Regions from separate parts of the Ruegeria sp. O4 genome, predicted to be linked through region 2. Evidence: riboswitches for the same ligand, from Rfam matches in the RefSeq annotation. Region 2 holds a riboswitch; the other holds the start of a gene.
What was found. Region 2 has a riboswitch for cobalamin ahead of ACR0J7_RS09255 (ABC transporter substrate-binding protein). Riboswitches for the same ligand answer to the same signal wherever they lie in the genome.
Positions count from the first base shown of each region.

Region 1: another riboswitch for cobalamin. It lies ahead of ACR0J7_RS17165 (DUF1636 domain-containing protein); the one in region 2 lies ahead of ACR0J7_RS09255 (ABC transporter substrate-binding protein).

Region 1 is NZ_JBQERO010000019.1:62,370-69,757, reverse strand. It holds gene ACR0J7_RS17175 (hypothetical protein) at 149-313, opposite strand; gene ACR0J7_RS17170 (NAD(P)-dependent oxidoreductase) at 685-1,680, opposite strand; cobalamin riboswitch at 1,783-1,987, shown strand; gene ACR0J7_RS17165 (DUF1636 domain-containing protein) at 2,082-2,456, shown strand; gene cobW (cobalamin biosynthesis protein CobW) at 2,461-3,516, shown strand; gene cobN (cobaltochelatase subunit CobN) at 3,520-6,813, shown strand; gene ACR0J7_RS17150 (cobalamin biosynthesis protein CobG) at 6,810-7,388, shown strand, end outside.
Region 2 is NZ_JBQERO010000006.1:8,574-15,961, forward strand. It holds gene ACR0J7_RS09245 (DUF4345 domain-containing protein) at 1-47, shown strand, start outside; gene ACR0J7_RS09250 (DUF302 domain-containing protein) at 49-906, shown strand; cobalamin riboswitch at 1,611-1,803, shown strand; gene ACR0J7_RS09255 (ABC transporter substrate-binding protein) at 1,957-2,961, shown strand; gene ACR0J7_RS09260 (FecCD family ABC transporter permease) at 2,976-4,007, shown strand; partial or broken gene ACR0J7_RS09265 (ABC transporter ATP-binding protein) at 4,004-4,513, shown strand; gene ACR0J7_RS09270 (GlxA family transcriptional regulator) at 5,405-6,355, opposite strand; gene ACR0J7_RS09275 (GntR family transcriptional regulator) at 6,522-7,232, shown strand; gene ACR0J7_RS09280 (dihydrodipicolinate synthase family protein) at 7,240-7,388, shown strand, end outside.

The DNA of each region.
Region 1 (7,388 bases), on a different contig from region 2:
CCATAATGCCTAAAGAACCCCCCGATCACGTAAGGCAGTTCAACGAGTATGCTGCGGGAAACAGTAATCAAATAGCCTCTCACAGCAGGAGACTCATCGAGTCAATCACCGGTAAGAAAGCAGTTGTGCGACAACCCAAAGATTGAGGTTAGGTGACCAAACCTAGAATAACGACAATGGCCAGCGTCACCTCAGAGCCAATCGCCATCTCAGCATAAGGATTTCTGCTATTGATCTTAGCGGTCTCATCGATGAGCCTCGTGGTCTCAGCGTTCATCTTGGCGATCATCTGATCGAACTGCGCTTGGTCCACCTCACCTACTCCCGCTTTGGTCGTACTCTTTGAGCCTATTGGACTTACGCGGGGTTGTCACCGAAGGCATTAACCCGAACTTCCGCAGGTAGTTTGGAGGATATAAGGCGCATCCTCTGGAGGATACAGAAAATTCAACACGTTGTTTTTATTGTATTTTACTAAGAAGTCTCGATTCCGGTACTCGCCTCCAACTACATCCTAATCGCTGACTTGGCCCCGCAGTACGCGCGTGTGACGCTTGGTATTTTCAGACGTTCATGGCCCGCGATTCTGTCGAACTGCGGGCCAGATATGGCGTGTTTTTTCGGAACACCTGCCTACCCCTGCTCGTTCACGGGGCGCGATGTAGTCTGGTGTTTGCCTTACCCTCAGGCGCGCCCTTGTGGCACAACCTCGTATCCCGGCTCTTCCGGTTCATCATCCGTCATTTCGGCTGGAAAGCCCGGGGCGGTGATATCCAGGCCGGTTGCCTCTTCCAGCCGTTTGATAATATTTGGTGAAAGCTCGCGTTCGCCATATCGTGCGATACCATCGTTAAAGATGTTGATCATCACCGGGTTTATTTCCAGCGGCACCCCGGCGCGGTCGGCGACCTCCTGAAACAAACCGATATCCTTCTTCACCAGATCCATGGTGAAGGAAATATCGCGCGACCCGTTCAAGATGACCTGACTTTCGGTTTCGTGCACGAAGGACGTGCCGGACGAGATTTTGATCGCCTCATAGGTCGTGTTCAGATCCATCCCCGCAGCCTTTGCCGTAACTAGTGCTTCGGCGCAGGTGATCAGGTTGGCGGTGGCAAGATAATTGGTCATCACTTTCAGCACCGAGGCCGAACCCAGTTCGCCGGTGTGCAAAACCCGGCGGCCCATTGTCGTCAGGAACGGCAGAATTCGTTCAAACGTTTCCCGGTCACAGCCCGCAAAGATCGAGATATTGCCCGTCGCGGCACGGTGGCACCCGCCAGAAACCGGGCAATCGACGGCCGCACCGCCGCGCAATATGACTTCGGCTCCCAGGCGTTTGACTTCGGCCTCGTCTGTGGTCGACATCTCCATCCAGATCTTGCCGGGGCCCACTTCGGGCAACATCTCCTTCATAACTGCGTCCGATGCTGCCGGAGACGGCAGACAGGTGATCACCGCATCGCAATCGCGCATCAACTGGGCGGGCCCCTCAGCCGCCTTTGCACCTTTGGCGACAAACTCGGCCACCAGATCCGCGTTCAGGTCATGAACAGTCAGATCAATGCCGTTGCGCAAAAGGGATCCCGAAAGCTTGCCGCCTACGTTACCCAGACCGATAAATCCCACTTTCATATGACGCATCTCCAAGTTCGTCGTTTTCCCGTCATGCGACCACATACCGAACACATTCTTCATGCCGCCGAACGACGCCTACAGGTCGCTTTTTTCACCTTGGCTTATTTGTTGCGCGCGAACCGCTTGACAAGCGGGTCGGCGGTGCCGCATGTCCCGGACGTTGGTGTCGGCAACAGCCGATGAAAAGGGAATGCGTCAACGGTTCATCCGCCAAACGCAGCCGCCCCCGCGACCGTGACCGGAGAGGATGCCCAATGCCACTGGCCTGTGCCGGGAAGGCGGGACATCCGACAGAGCGACCGCTCTGGCATCCGCAAGCCGGGAGACCTGCCAACACCCGAAGTTGAAACCGGGCGGGGTGTTCCGGTGTCGGGTCCATGTGCAGACGTGGTGCCCGCATGAAACCCCGTCCCCCGCGAAGAGGATTTGGGGGGATGAGAGACATGACCGAGACCGCACCGGTAGAACTACTGGTCTGCACGACTTGCCGCCGGGGTCTGCCCGTCGAGGATGACGCTGAGCGTCCCGGCACATTGTTGCACAAGGCTTTGGAACAGGCAGCCCTGCCAGATGGCATCATTCTGAAACCTGTCGAATGCCTTTCGAACTGCGATCAGGGCTGTTCCATCGTTCTTCGGGGCGGGCCGGATCGCTGGACCTTTGTTTACGAGAACCTGAACGAAGTCGATCACGTCGATGTCATCATCGATGGTGTGACCAAGTATCTGGCCACAGACGATGGTCTGGTGAAGTGGCGCGACCGTCCTGAACATTTCCGCAAAAACTGCGCCTCGCGCATTCCCCCGATTGGAGGCTGAGATCATGTCGAACCTAGAAAAACTTCCCGTCACCGTGATCACCGGCTTTCTGGGCTCGGGCAAAACCACGCTGGTGCGTCATCTGATGCAGAACCCGCAGGGAAAGCGTCTTGCGATTGTTGTTAACGAGTTTGGCGATGTGGGTGTTGATGGTGACATTCTAAAATCCTGCGCGATACCGGATTGCCCTGCGGAAAACATCATGGAACTGGCAAACGGCTGCATTTGCTGCACCGTGGCTGATGATTTCATTCCGACCATCGAGGCGCTGATGGCGCTGGAACCGCGCCCGGATCACATCCTGATCGAAACATCCGGCCTTGCACTGCCCAAACCGCTGCTGAAAGCATTTGATTGGCCTGATATCCGTTCGAAAATCACCGTTGATGGCGTGATTGCGCTGGCCGATGCCGAGGCTGTGGCCGCCGGTCGCTTTGCTCCGAACGTTGAAGCGGTGGATGCCCAACGGCTGGCTGATGACTCGATCGATCACGAAACACCCTTGTCCGAGGTGTTCGAAGATCAAATCTCGTGCGCGGATATCATCCTGCTGACCAAGCCCGATCTAGCAGGTCCCGAAGGTGTCGCGAAAGCCAAACAGATCATCGCCGCCGAGGCACCGCGGCCGCTTCCCGTTGTCGAGGTCGCCGAGGGTGTCGTCGACGTACGTGTCGTGCTTGGCCTTGAGGCTGCCGTCGAAGATGACATGGACGCGCGCCCGTCACATCACGATGGCCATCACGATCATGAGCATGACGATTTCGAGAGCATCATCGTCGAGTTGCCGGAACAGACCGACCCTGCGGAACTGGTAGCCAGAATCGAACGTCTTGCGACTGAGCTGAATATCCTGCGCGTCAAAGGCTATGCCGCCGTCGCTGGCAAACCGATGCGCCTGCTGGTTCAGGCTGTCGGCGCGCGGGTTCGTCACCAATACGACCGCCCGTGGGAGCCCGGTGAAGAGCGCCGCTCGCGCCTGGTCGTGATTGCCGAGCATGACGACATCAAAGAAGCCGAAATCCGTGATATCCTCGTGGGTGTGACCGAGGTTGCCGAGTAAGTCATGCACGTCGTCTTTCGCGAAAGCCACGGGCTCGAGGAAACCGAGACCCCAACCGATCTGGGCCAAAGCCCGGGTGATCTGGTTGTGCTGTCCTTTTCCGACAGTGACCTGGGCGCTTTCGCGGCGGGCTGGCATCGCGGCGGCGGGCCTGAGGGGCGGATGCCCACGATGCGGCTGGCCAATCTTGCGGCGCTGAAGCACCCTCTGTCCGTCGATACCTATGTCGAACAGACACTTGAGGGCGCAAAGGGCATCCTGATCCGTCTGATAGGTGGCGTGCCCTATTGGTCTTACGGGCTGCAACAGGTTCTGGCACTGGCGCAAGCCAAAGGCATCGCGTTAGCCGTTTTACCGGCGGATGGGCGTGAAGACACTCGGTTGGATGAGTATTCGACCCTGCCCCTCTCGACCCTGAGGCGGCTGGCACATCTGTGTGACACCGGCGGCGAAGTCGCCGCGCAGGCCGCATTGGCCCAGATGGCCTTGGCAGCAGGGCTTTATGCCGGGCCAGTAATGGGCGCGAAAACCCTGCCCGAATGCGGTGCGTGGTGTCCAGATCAGGGTGTCGTCCCGGTGGGTTCCGCATTCCAGAACGATACGAAACGCATCCTTGTCACCTTTTATCGCGCGTATCTGACATCCGCAGACACCGCCCCGGTCGCGGCCCTGATCCGCAGCCTGCGCGCCCGCGGGCTTCAGGCGGTGGGTCTGTTTGCCCCGTCGCTCAAGACCCCAGCCGCTGCCGACTGGCTCAGGGAACAGGTCGTCGCCTTGCGACCGTCGGCGATCATCAACGCCACTTCATTCTCGGGCAAGGGCGCGTCCGGCACGTCGCCTCTGGACGCAGCGGATGTGCCGGTGTTTCAGGTCGCTCTCGCCACCTCGCGACGCAAGGCCTGGGCGGAGGCCGAACGCGGCCTGTCACCCGCCGACCTCGCCATGCATGTGGTATTGCCCGAAGTGGACGGGCGAATATCGGCAGGCGTTGTCTCTTTCAAAGAACCGGGCAAGCGCGATCCGCATTTGGAATACTCCCGTTTTGCGCATCGGGCCGAGTCGGACCGGATCGAGGCGATCATCGATCGGGTATCGGGCTGGCTTGCCCTGAATGACAAACCCAAGGCAGACCAGATCCCCGCGTTGGTACTGTCCACATATCCCGGCAAAGACTGGCAAATGGCCCATGCGGTTGGTCTCGACGCGCTGGCCTCGGCTGAGGCGATGCTGTCTGATCTTTGCGGTGAAGGCTACGACATCGCGGCTGGCGATCCGGTTGCCGACGCACTCTTGGACGCCCGGATATCGTGGCCGCTTGAGGATTATCTGAGCGCACTCGCTGAATTGCCCCAAACCCTGCGCACCGATCTGCACACCGTATGGGGCAATCCTGAGCAAGACCCAACTTTCGCTCAGGGCGCGTTTCACTTCACGGCTTTGCGACGCGGCAAGGCGCTGGTCGCACTGCAACCAGAGCGCGGAACACCCGAACTGCGTGATGACGACTATCACGACCTTTCGCGTACCCCGCGCCATAGCTATGTGGCCTTCTATTTGTGGCTGCGCAAAGGTCTTGGCGCGGATGCGCTGATCCATATCGGTGCGCATGGCACACTGGAATGGCTGCCCGGCAAATCGGTCGCCCTATCAGCAGACTGCTGGCCCGAGGCGCTGATCCGTGACCTGCCGGTGATCTACCCGTTCATCGTCAACGACCCGGGTGAGGCCGCGCAGGCCAAACGCCGGATCAGCGCCGTGACCCTGGGCCACATCCCACCCCCCATGAAAGAAAGCGGAACGCCTGACCGGATGGTGCGGCTGGAAGCCCTGCTGGACGAGTTCTCAAACGCGGACGGCCTTGACCCCAGACGCCGTGACCGGTTGCAGGAAGATATCCGGGATGAGGCGCAAGCCATTGGGCTGGAGCACGATCTGGGCCTGAACCAGGCCACCAGCACCGCCGAAGCAATCACCCGCATCGACCGCTTTGTCTGCGATATCAAGGAAAGTCAGTTTGGCGACGGGCTGCACGTCTATGGGCGTGTCCCGGATGTGACCGGCAGTTTCGACCCAGCCCCATCCGCCCATGCCGAACGCAAGGCCCTGATCAATGCGCTGGCCGGCAAGCGGATCGAGGCTGGCCCGTCCGGCTCGCCCTATCGGGGCCGCTCTGACGTGCTGCCGACCGGGCGAAACCTGTTTACCACCGATCCTCGGTCTGTGCCCACCCGCGCAGCCTACGCGCAAGGTGTGAAACTGGCCGAGGAACTGGTACGGCGACACTTGCAGGAGGAAGGCGATTACCCGAAAGGGCTGATTGTCGATCTGTGGGGATCGGCCACCATGCGCACGGCGGGCGAAGAATTCGCCATGGCCCTGCACCTGCTGGGTGTAAAGCCGGTTTGGGACAAGGGGTCCGAGCGGGTTTCGGGTATCGAAGTGCTGCCCATCACCGACCTGAGCCGCCCGCGCCTGGACGTCACCCTGCGGGTTTCAGGCTTGTTTCGCGATGTGTTCCCTACGTTGTCAGCCCTTTATGGTCAGGCGGTCCGGGCTTTGTCAGAGCGTGATGAAGCGACCGACTGGAACCCCTATGCCGGTCACGCCCCGGCTGCGCGGGTGTTTGGCCCGGCACCCGGCAGTTACGGCCTGAACATGACCCATCTGTCCGAGACCTATACGGACGAAGCGCGCACCCAAGCCGGGGAGGCATGGCTGGAGGCCAGCTCGTACGCGCTGGAAGGTGAGCACGTTGCGCAAGACAAAGAGGGAATCACGGATCGTGTCGCCAATGCCGACAGTTTTGTTCACCTCCAGGATCTGACGGAAACTGACCTGCTGCTGGCCAACGATTATGCCACGCATGAGGCCGGTTTTGCCGCCGCCAAGAAATTCGTCGGCGGATCCGCGCAGCTTTACCATCTGGACAACACCAACCCCGATAATCCGCGCGCCCGGACTCTGCCGGAAGAAATCAGCCGCGTCGTTCATGCCCGTGCTGCCAACCCTGGCTGGATCGCGGGGATGCAGCGCCATGGTTTTCGCGGCGCCGCCGAGATTGCTGCGACGCTGGATCACATGGCCTCTTTTGCGCATCTGTCCGGAACCGTCGCTCCGCATCTATTTGATCTCTACCACGAAGCCACATTGGGCAATGAGGCCGTTGATGCCTTTCTGCAAGAGGCCAACCCGAAGGCCCATCAGGCCATGCAAGACAGGTTCCGTGCATTGCTGGAAGCGGGGCTTTGGAACACACGCCGGAATTCGATCCGTGCCGACTTGGAGGGTTTGGGATGAGTGCACCTATCGTTCAAGGCTGGTGCCCTGGCGCACATCGCCCGATGATGTCAGGCGACGGGCTGGTCGTGCGGGTCCGTCCGCGTCTGGCGCGACTGAGTGCCAGGCAGGCTATTGGTTTGTGCGAACTGGCTGAACGGTTCGGCAACGGCACCATTGACCTGACCAATCGTGCCAACCTGCAACTGCGCGGCGTGGATGAGCGCGACCACCAGCCGTTGCTTGTGGAACTTGCAGCGCTGAACTTGCTTGATACGGAACCCGGCATCGAAGTACGCCGCAATATTCTGGTCACTCCGCTCTATCAGGCGGGCGATTTGACCGCGCGGCTGACACTGGAGTTGATTGATCGACTGGCCGAATTGCCTGCTCTGCCCGCTAAGTTTGGTTTTGCCATAGATACAGGCCCGAAGCGCCTGTTGGCCTCGGATTCTGCAGATATTCGTCTGGAGCTGGGTGCCGGCGGTCCGATCCTGCGCGCCGACGGCTGCAAAACCGGGCGGTCTGTGACCGAGGATAACGCCATTGACAACGTGATCGCATTGGCCCTGTGGTTTTCTGAGACTTACACGGCC
Region 2 (7,388 bases):
TGGCGGCGGTTTCTCTGAAAAAAGTACGAGGAAACAGGAAGTGGTAAAATGGTGAGGTCTGGCTTTGTTTTCTCGATGATCGCAACTTTATCAGTTTCGGCATCCGCTTTTGCACAATCTTCATCTGTCCAGACCGCGGTGGACGAAAACTTCTTAGAGCTTGAGACTGCCGTTTCCGAAGCGGGAGCTGCTCCAATCGCATCGATAGATCACGCGCGCCTGGCCAAGGCCGAAGGCGTCGAAATGCCAGCATCTCGTGTACTCGTTTTCTCTGATCCAGAGGTAAACACACCTATACTGGAGGAGAACGTACGTGCAGGTCTGGACCTTCCTTTTCGCGTTCTTTCATTCGATCAGGATGGTCGACCGCAGATCGAATACACAGACTCTCAGTTTCTCAAAGTTCGGCATGGTCTAATCAATACCCAAGCGTTGAATGCATTTGAGAACAAGTTGCTCGAAGTCCTGAACGACTTGGATGCAGCACCAGCGCCGACCAAAGGATTAGTTGCAAACCATGGCATCATCGAATTGCGATCTGAGCTCAGCGTTCCAGAGGCAGTGGAACGTGTCAGGACAGCTGTGATGGGACAGGACGATACAGTCTGGTTTGGGGAGATCGATTTTGCGGCCGAAGCGTCCCAACTGGGGACGGAGCTGCCGGATGCTGTTCTCTTGCTATTCGGCGGACCAGCGCCCGGTGGTGTGGCTATGGCGGACTTTCCGGCAATTGGTTTGGATGCCTTTTGCCAAAAACTATTGGTTTACGCGAATGAAGAAGGCGGCTCCGTAGTCATTTTCAATGACATCGCTGCTTTGGCGGAGTTGCACTACGGTTCTTCAGCCGAACCTCATCACGGTTTGAACAAACGGCTGACGGAGACATTTCGCAAGGCAATTGAGTAGCCGCTGTTAGGAAAACGCAAAAAACCTTTGCCGATTGGCCATCTTTTCGTCGTCCGCTTTGGGTTGATTTCAGCGGTTCTCAACGCAACAGGCCTACCACGCTTTGGGCCGTTCGTTAAACTTTGCAAAGGCCGCTTTCTGCGCATCGCTGACGTAGTACAGTCGGGATGCTGCGCGGCAGAGAAGCGAAGCTTTGCCCGATAAAGCGGAAGTTGACCCGAGCCATCTCAACATCCGATTTCGGTGCAGTGGGTAGCTCTCGAAAAAGTCTTCGAGGTGCGATGCTCGCCGAAGCCCGTCAAATTTGCGATGGACTAGTGTTGTTTCAATATTTGCGGCATGGGCCGGCACTTCTAGTGGTCTTGGTCTTTGTTCTACTTTTGCACGCTTATGCCTCCTGATTTTGGTCTTGCACGCTTATGCTTCACGCGTTGCACAGTTATGGTGTTTCATCAAATTTGTCGCTCTTTAAGCTATTGTTTTTAAAAGATTTTTTTGCACAACCTATGCGAGAAAATACTGATTCGTGCACGCTTATGCTCAATTTGCACCCTAATATCACACACTATGAATCTAGGTCCGGATTTTGGCGCGTTCTCAGCGGCTTTTCTGATATCAGCGCCATGTTGAGACGCGCAGGTGCATGCTCTTGCGAGAAAATAGGAAAGACCCCGGAGTTTTTTCTTGCCGCAGGGTAAGTGTTAAGGTACCCGCGTTTTACCGGTCCCGATGTGGCTAAGAGGGAATCCGAGGTGCCTTTTGGTGCCAACCGGAACTGCCCCCGCAACTGTAGGCGGCGAGCGCTGTCCATTTCCGTCACTGGGCCATTTTGGTCTGGGAAGACAGGACAGACAAAGACCCGTCAGTCAGGAGACCTGCCGGTATGAAACCGAAACACACCGGGCGGGGTTGTCCGGGGAGGTTGCCGAAGAAACGCGCCGGGCGGTCTATTTTCTACCCTGCGCTCACGGCAGGCAGTAAAGCGTCTGTTGCTTCGGTAAATGCCCATTCACCCGTTCTCTGGTCATTGACACATGGAGATCGATTGTCATGTTTCTACGCACTGGCCTGATTGGCCTTTCCTTGCTGGCTACCAGCGCTGCCTCCGAAGGAAACTTTCCCCTAACTATCGAAAACTGCGGTCACTCGGTCACGTTTGACGCGCCAGTGACGTCGTCAGTCACGGTCGGCCAAGCCGCGACCGAGGTGCTTTATGCGCTGGGTCTGGGCGAGCAGGTTCTTGGAACCTCGGTCTGGTTCAACGAGGTGCTGCCTGAATATGCCGAGGTGAATGCCAAGGTAGAGCGTCTGGCAGACAATGATCCCAGCTTTGAAAGCGTTGTTGCCAAGCGGCCGGGACTGGTCGCAGCGCAATATGAGTGGCATGTCGGACCCGAGGGCATCGTCGCCACGCGTGAGCAATTTCACGAACTGGGCATTCCAACGTACGTAATGCCTGCAGATTGCATCGGCAAAGACAATACAGTCGGCGGCGATGGCACCCGCCTGCAAGCGTTCTCGACCGATACGCTGTATCAGGGTATCGAAGAACTGGCGGCAGCCTTTGATGTATCCGAACGCGGCACGGACCTGGTTGCCGAGTACAAGGCCCGCGAAGCCGCAGCCGTCGCCAAGGCGCAAACCGTGAAGCTGGACGATGTGTCAGCCGTATTCTGGTTTTCCTCTCCTGAAATGGAAAGCGACCCGTTTGTGGCCGGACAGAAAGGCGCACCGGGATACATGATGAGTAAATTGGGTATCCGCAACGTCGTCGAGACGGATGAAGAATGGCCAACAGTGGGCTGGGAAACCATTGCCAAGGCCAATCCGACGGTGATTGTTATCGCCAAGATGGACCGCCGTCGCTTTGCTGCGGACGACTACCTGAAAAAGCTGGAGTTCCTGCGCACTGATCCGGTGACCAGCCAGATGGATGCGGTCAAGAATGACCGGATCGTCATTATGGATGCGCAGGCCATGGACGCCACCATCCGCGCAATCCCGGCGCTGGAGGATCTGGCCGAGAAGCTGGATACCATCGGAAACAACCTGTGAACGAGGTCGCCGCAATCTTACGGCAGGGTTTCAAGGCTGCGTGCCTTACCGTGCCATTGTTGATTGCGGCGGTTCTTGCGGGCGCGATGATCGGGGAAACCTCTCTGTCGCCCGATTTGGTTCTCTCCGTTCTGGCCAACAAGCTGGCCGGAGCGGACTTTCCTGTCGACCCAATTGATCAGGGTATTATCTGGAGCTACCGGATTCCTCGCGCTCTGGTCGCTGCGTCCTGCGGTGCCGGTCTGGCTGTCGCAGGGGTCGTGTTGCAGGCTTTGCTGCGAAACCCGTTGGCCGACCCTTACATTTTGGGCATTTCTGCCGGGGCCTCGACGGGTGCCGTGGCTGTAACCATCGCTGGTTTGGGTGGGGGGGCTTTGTCGCTGTCTTTTGGCGCGTTCAATGGCGCGCTTTTGGCTTTTGGTTTTGTCGCGTTGCTGGCCCGAGCCGCTGGCGCAGGGGGCGGACGGGTTGCGACGGCACAGATCGTCCTGGCGGGAATTGCCGGGTCTCAGTTGTTCAATGCGCTGACGGCCTTCATCATCGCCAAATCCGCCAATGCCGATCAGGCGCGCGGGATCATGTTCTGGCTGATGGGAAACCTCAGCGGCGTGCGCTGGCCGGATGTGTATCTGGCCATTCCGGTGGCCCTTGTCGGTTGGCTCATTTGCCGCTTTCACGCCAGAGCACTGGACGCCTTTATTTTCGGCTCTGATTCAGCGGCCTCGCTGGGCATATCGGTACGTCGGGTGCAGGCAACCCTGATCTTTGCGACCGCGCTCACGACAGCTGTCATGGTTTCTATCGTCGGATCCATTGGCTTTGTCGGGCTGGTCATCCCTCATGCTGCCCGGTTCCTTGTGGGACCGGGGCATCGCAGGCTTATCCCAACCTCCGCCTTGATCGGAGCGGTCTTCCTGATCGGCGCAGATATCGTGTCGCGCATCATCATCCCGGGTCAGGTTCTGCCGATTGGGGTGGTCACCGCTCTGATCGGTGCGCCTGCCTTTGCCGTAATTTTGGTGCGCGGCCAGAGGAGCGCCCGATGAAGATCGAGGCGCAAAACCTGACATATTCCGTTCGCGGCAAGACTTTGCTGTCAGACGTATCCTTTGTCGTGGAGCCCGGCGAAACACTTGCTTTGGTCGGACCTAACGGTTCGGGAAAATCAACGCTGATGCGCCTGCTGGCGGGGTTGGTACGTCCGGTTTCAGGAAAAGTCGTCATAGCGGGTCATCCCGTTTCGCATTTGTCGCGCAGACAAATTGCCCAACGGATTGCCATCGTTGAACAACAGGCTGATACGGCCGAACGCGTGACTGCACGATCCGTGGTCGAACTGGGCCGCACGCCCTGGCTGTCGGCCTTACGGCCGTGGCGCGCCGAGGACACCTGGCAAGTCGACAAAGCCCTGCAAACCGTGGAAATGGCCGATATGGCACACAGAGAATGGGCGACATTGTCGGGAGGAGAGCGCCAGCGACTGCACATCGCACGCGCTTTGGCTCAGCAACCGGGACTCTTGCTTTTGGACGAACCGACCAACCATCTGGACATTCATCACCAACTGTCGATCCTGAACTGTGTTCGAATTCTAAAAGTGACGACAGTGATGGCGCTGCACGATCTGAATCAGGCGATGGCCTGTGACCGGGTGGCTGTTTTGTCAAAAGGGCGGCTGGTCTCTCTTGGCCCGCCCGAACATGCCCTGTCTTTGGAAACCGTTTCAGAAGTTTTCGGTGTCAAAGCACAGTGGGGGTATAGTGCCGGCGGGACAGAACGATTTCTGTCCTATCATCTGGACTGACGGATTCCGATCGCTTCTGGTCGTACAGGATATCAGTGTCGTCAGCGCAGCATGTCAGATACGTACAATCTACGGCCTCAAAGCCATATTCCAACGGCGCGCAATCTTGACTTGGGTTTCCTCACAACCCGTCAAGTTGCCCGTCGAATGCTGTCTTGATTCTGACCTGTATTGGATTCGTTCGTATTTTTGCCTTCAAAGATGATCAGCAGGCGCGTTGTCCGAGCGTGGGTCGACCAAACCTCAATGATATGTTCACTACTTGTTTTGAACCGTGAAACAGATTCCTTTTGGAAACCTCTGAGGCCTGACACAAATCACGACACGCCATCAGGTCGAACAGATTGCGGCGACCGCATGTCGATATTGCAGATTACCCACAATCAAAGCCTCAATCTGAGCCTTAAATTAACGGTAGATTAACGAAACAGGGCACAACAAATCTCTGGATGACAAGTTCTTGATATACTTATGCCTATATCGAGATTTATTGGTGGGTAATCCTGCCGGTCTGTTGACTAGTCCAGTTTTTAACGAGGGGGTATCCCGGCAGGATCAGGGGGTGCCAGATCAGGCCAGTTCGAGGCCAACAGATCGCGGCACCCCCGCCGGTAAGCGCGAACCAGCAACCCATCTTTTTCAGTTGATCTTGTTGCGTTGCGCGTGCGGCGTGATGCCGAAACTGGACCTGTATACCCTAGAGAAATGACCCGGATTTTCGAAGCCGCAGGCCACGGCGACTTCGGTAACCGACGCCTCGGTTTGCAAAAGCAGCTTCCGGGCCCGTTCCAGCCGCATTTCCATAAAGTACCTTTTAGGGGAAGTGTTTAGGTATTTGCCAAACAACCGTTCAAGTTGACGGGTGGAAATACCCAATTTGTCTGCAATGAAGGATGGGGAAACTGGGGTTTCCAGGCTGTCCTGCATAATGTCTATCGCCTTTGCCAGGTGGGCATTGCGCATTCCATTGCGCGACTGCAGCGAAACGCGCTGCTTGGCGGTCGCATTACGCACCGTGTTATAGACCATTTGATCCGCAACATCGGTGGCCAGCTCTTCGCCATGGTCGCGTTCAATCAGGTGCAGCATCAGGTCTGCGGTCGCGGTCCCACCTGATGCGGTAATGTGTTTTTCGTCGGCGACAAAGACGCTGCGCACCAGATTGATATCCGGAAAGGCTTCCATGAACGCGTCGTGGTATTCCCAATGGATCGCCGCCTGCATACCGTTGAGGAACCCGGCCTCGGCCAGCAGCCACGCGCCGGAACACAATGCCCCGATCCGCGTTCCACGCGCTCGTTCGCGCCGCAGTGTGGCCAGAAGGGAACGGGTCACGTGGTCACGCATGTGAATGCCCGACAAAACAAAGAGCTGATCGCACTTGGACAGTTCCTCAAGTCCGGAATGCACGAGGGTGACGGACCCATTGGAAGACACGGCCTGCTCGCCCTGTTCGGATACAAATGACCAGCGATACAGCTCTTCGCCACTTACAAGGTTGGCGATTCTCAGCGGCTCGACCGCACAGGAAAAGGCGAGGTGCGAAAACTCCTCGACCAGGATGAAGGCGAAGTGCTGCGTCTGAGGCATGAGCAGGACCATTTCCAAACTGGGCCGACGCCCGAACGTGAGTCTATTTTGCAGACATCCATGCTGCACGAGATTTTTTTGTATACAAGTTGTATTTTTTAGAAATACAAAACTGTGACCTCCGCGATTCGAACGCAGCTGCCACAGGACTTAGTGAGGCCAAAGGATGAAAGACGAAGCCAAGTCGCGCAAAAATGCGCTAAGAGAACACCTGAAGATGTCCATCCTGACGCTGCGCCTTCGTCCAGGTGACGATCTGGATGAGGCGCATCTGTCCGATGAATTCGGCCTGTCGCGCACGCCTCTGCGCGAAGTGTTTCGTCAACTGGCTGGCGAAGGCTATCTGGATCTGCGAAAAAACCGCAGTGCCCGTGTTTCGGAAATGTCCTACACCACACTGCGCGATTTCTTCCTTGCCGCGCCGATGGTTTACGGGGCCATCCTGCGTCTGGCGGCAGTGAACGCGACTAACGCGCAAATCGAAGAACTGAAAGCGGCTCAGCAAGCATTCAAAGCTGCCCTTCGTTCAGGGTCGGCCGAAGATCGCGCACTTGCCAACAACCGTTTTCATGACGTGACCGGAGAGATGTCCGGCAATGTCTACCTGCTGCCGTCATTCAACCGGCTGCTGATCGATCATGCACGGATTGGCATGACATTCTACCGGCCACAGACAGTTGAAATGTCCGAAAACCTGTCGCTGGCCAGCCAACAGCATGACGCGATCATCGCAGCCATCGAGGCACGCGATGAGGCCGCGGCGGCGAAACTGGCCGAGGATCACTGGAACCTGTCCCGGGATCAGATCGGGATGTTCGTGATGCCTGACGCGCTGGATGTGCCGATGGGTATCCCACCATTTTCGAAACCCGCATGAGGACGGAATGAACCCGATTTTCAAGTTTGAAGGGATATATACCCCTGTGATCACCCCCTATCACGACGATGGTAGCGTGAACTGGGACGCCCTGTCCGACGTGATCGAATACCTGATCGAAAATGGTGTGCACGGCCTGATTTCCGGCGGATCCAC